2 regions of the Romboutsia sp. 1001285H_161024_C4 genome follow, and region 1 is predicted to be linked to the other one. Evidence: riboswitches for the same ligand, from Rfam matches in the RefSeq annotation. Region 1 holds a riboswitch; the other holds the start of a gene.
The links. A riboswitch is a leader RNA that binds a small molecule or an ion and turns the genes downstream of it on or off. The one in region 1 is predicted to bind thiamine pyrophosphate.
Positions count from the first base shown of each region.

Region 2: it holds a riboswitch for thiamine pyrophosphate, as region 1 does, so the genes downstream of both, thiD (bifunctional hydroxymethylpyrimidine kinase/phosphomethylpyrimidine kinase) here and thiC (phosphomethylpyrimidine synthase ThiC) in region 1, are expected to answer to the same signal.

Region 1 covers NZ_JADNAJ010000005.1:217,535-220,756, forward strand. Annotated here, with positions in the region: gene nrdE (class 1b ribonucleoside-diphosphate reductase subunit alpha) at 1-1,345, opposite strand, end outside; TPP riboswitch at 1,724-1,826, shown strand; gene thiC (phosphomethylpyrimidine synthase ThiC) at 1,937-3,222, shown strand, end outside.
Region 2 covers NZ_JADNAJ010000001.1:343,686-346,907, reverse strand. Annotated here, with positions in the region: gene tenA (thiaminase II) at 1-1, opposite strand, end outside; gene thiM (hydroxyethylthiazole kinase) at 1-786, opposite strand; gene thiD (bifunctional hydroxymethylpyrimidine kinase/phosphomethylpyrimidine kinase) at 803-1,609, opposite strand; TPP riboswitch at 1,760-1,856, opposite strand; gene I1959_RS01755 (DEAD/DEAH box helicase) at 2,215-3,222, shown strand, end outside.

The DNA of each region.
Region 1 (3,222 bases):
CATTTTTGATTGTTGGCACTTCATTTATACTAGTGTTATCAGAAACAAAAGTTAATGCTCTTATTGCAGTATCAATCGTATTTTCTATATCTTTATTATCCATTACATTAGCAATGTTTAAAGAACCTAAATTGCAACTTATATCTTGTCCCCATATATTTTCTCCAGCATATCCTTTTATATTTGATGGTGTTTGGTATTGAAATATTTCACAACATAAATTAGACATTTTGATTTTACCAACGTCTTTTAGTATATGTTCTCTATTTGCAGTATCTAAAAATACAACATATGGGTATCCACTTTCTTGTTGCATCTGTGCTATCTTTGTTAGCATTTTTCTAGGATTTATTTCTTTTTTTCGTATATCTTCATCATTTTTTAAAATATCATACCATTTTTCCATATCCATCTCATCAAGATTTATATTATATTTTTTATAAACAGAATGAGGATAAAATGCATAAGCCACCTCATTTTTCTCTGCCAATTCCATAAATTTATCTGGTATTAATGCCCCTAAAGATAATGATGCTAATCTTATTTTTTCATCTGCATTTATCTTTTTGGTATCCATAAGTAATTCAAAATCTGGATGAAATACACTTAAATATACAGCCCCTGCACCTTGTCTTGCACCCATTTGGTTAAAGTAGGTAAATGACTGTTCTAGCATTTTGGCAACTCCTACCACACCACCAGCTGCACCTTCTATATCCTTAATAGGATCTCCTGAAGCTCTTAATCTTGATAAATTAAGCGCTACTCCGCCACCTATTTTTGATAGATGATTTGCTGATGAAATTGCATATGATATACCTTCTGTACTATCTTCTATAGATATCAAAAAGCACGATACCATTTCTCCTGCTCTAGCTCTACCTGCATTTAAAAATGTAGGTGTTGCTGGTTGAAATTCTTGTTTTACTAGTTTCTCTGCCAATTTTTTTACTAAGTCTTTATCACCATTTCCAAGTGCTAAAGATACTATGAGAACTTTATCATTATAGCTTTCTAATATTTCTTTATTGTCATTAGTCTTAAGTGCATAGTTTTGATAAAACTTATTTGCACTCATATATGAATTAAATTTAAATCCATAATTTTTTATGATTCTTTCTATTTCTTTTATAAAGTCTATATCATATCTTTCTATTACTTCTTTAGAATAGTAATTATTATCTATTAAATATGATAGCCTTTCTTCAAGACTATTAAATACCTTTGTTCTAGGTTTTATATATTCATTTATATAACTGTATAATGCTTCTTTATCTTTTTCTAATTGATATTTTCCTTCTTTATTTTTTATTATGACTTGATTATTTAGTTCTATCCAGTTCATTTTTCCCACCTTTTATTTAATGTTTTACTAATCATTATCTACCATTTATAGATATAATATTTAAACCAAATACTATATATTGTATATACACCAATAAAAGTATTCTTAATCTATTATTATATTTTATTTTTTTTATTCTTTTTAATATATAGTTTTTTCAACACATAAGGCATTGATAATTTTTTATAATTGCTTTTTTTATTTACAAATAATATTCATTATGATATTCTTAAGTTAAGTGGGAACTTATATTTTATATAAGTATTACGCTAGCCCAAATAAAGGCACTTATCTTTTGATAGGTGCCTTTCCGTTTTTATAAGTACAAAAAAATTTCTTTACAATACATAAATAAAGAACTACAATGTTTTTGAAAAGATATCTAACTAGGGGTGCCTTTTAGGCTGAGAAATGATAAATTCATTAACCCTTCGAACCTGATGTAGTTTATACTACCGTAGGAAAGTTACTTTTGTGTTTATTAATAGCTATAAAACAAATATAGTCTATTTATTAATACATATTTTGAGAAGCTTTGCCTTATGGTAAGGCTTTTTTTATTTATTAAAATATAATAAGGGGGATTTTAATATGATGTATACTACTCAAATGGATGCTGCTAAAAAGGGGATAATTACTAAAGAAATGGAAATAGTAGCAAAAAAAGAAAATATGGATGTTAATATTTTGAGAGAGCTAATATCTAAAGGTAAAGTAGCAATACCTGCTAATAAAAATCATAAATCTTTAAATCCTGAAGGTGTAGGCGAAAATCTAAGAACCAAAATAAATGTAAATTTAGGTATATCAAAAGATTGTTGTGATATTGATGAAGAGATGAAAAAGGTTAATTTGGCATTAGATATGAAAGCCGAAGCTATAATGGATTTAAGTTCTTTTGGTAAAACCAAAGAATTTAGAAAAAAACTTATATCATCTTCTAATGCTATGATAGGAACTGTTCCTATATACGATGCTGTTGGTTTTTACGATAAAGAATTAAAAGATATAACTGCTAAAGAATTTTTAGATGTAGTAAGAAATCATGCAAATGATGGTGTAGACTTCGTTACTGTACATGCTGGTATAAACAAAGAAACTGCATCTGTTTTTAAAAGAAACAAAAGACTTACTAATATAGTATCTAGAGGCGGTTCTTTAATGTATGCTTGGATGGAGCTTAACCAACGTGAGAACCCTTTTTATGAATACTTTGATGAATTACTTGATATATGCGAAGAATATGACTTAACATTAAGCCTTGGAGATGCTCTAAGACCTGGGTCTATAAATGACTCTTCAGATGCTTGTCAAATAAAAGAATTAATGATATTAGGTGAACTTACTCTAAGAGCGTGGAAACGAAATGTTCAAGTAATAATAGAAGGTCCTGGACATATGTCATTAGATGAAATTGAGTCTAATATGTTACTTGAAAAGAAACTTTGTCATGGTGCACCATTTTATGTGCTAGGTCCTATAGTTACAGATATAGCTCCTGGATATGATCATATAACAAGTGCTATTGGAGGTGCCTTAGCTGCTAGTTATGGAGCTGACTTTTTATGTTATGTAACCCCAGCAGAACATTTAAGACTACCTAACTTAGATGATGTTAAAGAAGGTATTATAGCTACTAAAATAGCTGCTCATGCTGCAGATATCGCAAAGAAAATTCCTAAATCTAGAGATATAGATAATCAAATGAGTAAAGCTAGACAAGAACTTGATTGGGAAAAAATGTTTGAACTTGCTATTGACCCACAAAAAGCTAGAAGATATAGAAAAGAGTCAACTCCTAAACATGATGATAGCTGTACAATGTGCGGTAAGATGTGTTCTATGAGAAATATGAATAAAATAATGAGTGGTAAAGA
Region 2 (3,222 bases), on a different contig from region 1:
TTATATAACCTCAACCTTTCCAAATTTATTTAGCTTTTCTTCATCTAGGTCATATATATTATTCATAAGCTCAACTTTGAAGTCTCCTATAGATATATTTTCTTTATCAGCTAGCTGTCCGCATAAACTCATCGTCATTATCCCCATAGAGATAGCCTCTAAAGTTTTATCACTACTCCCAAGATATGATCCCATTAAGCTAGCACACATACACCCTGTACCAGTTATATACTTTAACTTAGGTGTTCCATTATATATTTTAATTATTCTATTTCCATCAGTTACACTATCTACTTTTCCAGTTGCACAAACTACACATTCTAATTTGTTAGCAATCTTTTTTATAGCCTCATCAATATTTTTGTCATCATCAAAAGAGTCAACACCCTTGCCTTTAACATCAAATCCACCTATATATTTAATCTCAGCTACATTTCCTTTTATTGCAGTAAATCTTACTTCATTTAATAATCTTTTTACAAAATTTGCCCTAGTTTTTGTAGCAAATACCCCTACTGGGTCAAGTACAACAGGTTTATTGTACTTATTGGCCATTTTACCTGCTTGTAAAAATAATTCTAAGTTAGAAGATTTCATAGTACCTATATTTATAACCACTGCACTTGCTACCTGAACAATCTCTTCTACTTCTTCATATGAAAAACTCATTAAAGGACTCGCTCCTAGTGCCAATGTTATATTAGCACAATCATTTATAGTTACTTCATTAGTATAATGAAGTACTAATGGATTAATTTCTTTAACTTTATTTATTAAACTATACATATTCTCTACCCCAATACTATATTTTCTTATTTTCTATTTCATAGAAATGATGAACAGGTCCTACTCCACTTCCTATATCAAAACTATATCTTATTGCGTTTGTTATATACTCCTTACTTCTTTTTACGCTTTCACATATATCATATCCTAATGCTAAGTGTGCAGCTATTGCTGAAGATAGTGTACATCCTGTTCCATGCGTATTTTTTCTATATAGCCTTTCACTCTTATATACTTTAAATATATCTTTGCCTATAAGTATATCTACAGCATCACCGTCTAAGTGTCCCCCCTTCATAAGTACAAACTTCGGACCTAATTCTAATATTTTTTGACCTGCTAATTTCATATCCTCAACATTGTCTATTTTAATACCTGTTATTTCTTCTGCTTCTGGTGTATTTGGTGTTATTATGTAGGCCATTGGTATAAGATACTCTATCATACTTTGCTTAGCTTCTGGCTTAAGTAGTGAATATCCACTCTTTGATATCATTACCGGATCAATAACTAGATTTTCTGGTTTGTATTTATCTAGAGTTTTTGCTATTTCTTTTATTATTTCTTCACTAGATACCATACCTATTTTTAAAGATTTTGGACGTATATCATCAAATACAACTTCTATTTGTTTTTTAATTATCTCTTTGCTTAAATCTTCTACCATGAATACACCTTTAGTATTTTGGGCTGTTATAGCTGTTATAACACTCATCCCATAAGTTCCTATTGCACTAAATGTTTTTAAATCAGCTTGTACACCTGCTCCACCAGACGAGTCTGAACCTGCTATTGTCAGTGTAGGTATTTTGTAGTTTTTCATATGATCTTCTCCCTTTTATTTATTAAATATTTAATTTGCTAAAGCTTGTTATCTCCTCAATTAACTTCAATATCATATATTTTTGCAATTAAAAAGCTATACCCCAACATTGGAATATAGCCTTAATTTCTAATTTAATATATAATATAATAATATATTATCAAGCTTTCCTACGCTGGTATTATCCAGATCAGGTACAAGGGTTAACGTTTCGTCTCTCAGCCTTTCGGCACCCCTAGCAAATATTTTATTTTATACTTATAGTATATTTCTATAATCTAAATAAATCAACTTTAATTATAATTTATAAAATCTTCTGTATATTTATAAATACTAACATTTATTTAATACCCATTAATATATAAAACTAACATTAATATTTTATATTAATAAATAATATTATTAGTATTAATTATAACTATATGATATTATTTATTAATACGGAAAATATAAATAAAAAGTTTACTTCGTTTAAGCGATATTCAGGATAACTATTTCTATGTCGCAACGATATAACGTTCACTAATGCTTTAAGCAACGTGTTGGCAAACTATTTCGGTCAAATCCGTTGCTCAAATTATAAAGATATTAAGAGGTAATATATAATGAATTTTGAAGAACTTGGAATTAGTAAAGATTTAGTAAATGTACTAAAAAATAGGGGAATTAACTCTCCTACACCTATACAAAAAGAAAGTATTGGATTTATAAAGTCTGGAAAAGATGTTATAGCAGAAGCTCAAACTGGTACGGGAAAAACTCTAGCATTTTTACTTCCTATATTTGAAAATATTAATCCAAACGCTAATTATGTTCAAGCACTTATATTGTCACCAACAAGAGAGCTAGCTATTCAAATAACTGAACAAGCCATTGAACTTTCAAAAGGTAAGAATATAAATGTATTATCAGCTTATGGTGGAAAAGATATAGCAGGTCAATTAAAAAAGTTAAAGGGAAATATACACCTTATAGTAGCTACACCAGGAAGACTTTTAGATCACTTAGATAGAAAAACTGTAAATCTTAGTAAGTTAAAAACTTTTGTACTAGATGAAGCTGACCAAATGTTATTTATGGGATTTAAAAATGAAGTTGAAGCTATATTAAAGGAAGTTCCTAAAAAGCGTCAAACATTGTGTTTCTCCGCTACTATGAACTCACAAGTTAAAAAATTAGCTTATAGATATATGACTGATCCTATTGTTGTATCTATAGAAAAAGAAGAAATAACACTTGAAAATATAAATCAAGAAGTTGTAGAAACTACAGATAGAAGAAAACAAGATGCACTATGTTCTGTACTTGATAAAGATAATCCTTTTTTAGCTATAATCTTCTGTAGAACCAAAAGAAGAGCAGATGCTTTAGATGAAGCACTTTGTCAAAGAGGGTATAATTGTGCTAAACTTCACAGCGACATCCCTCAATCAAAACGTGAAAGAATTATGAAATCTTTTAGAAATGCAGATATACAATATCTTATAGCTACTGATGTTGCATCTAGAGGTATTGATGTTACTGGTGTTACTCATGTATATAACTATGATATACCAGAAACTTCAGAAGACTACATACATCGTATTGGTAGAACTGGTAGAGCTGGTGAAAAA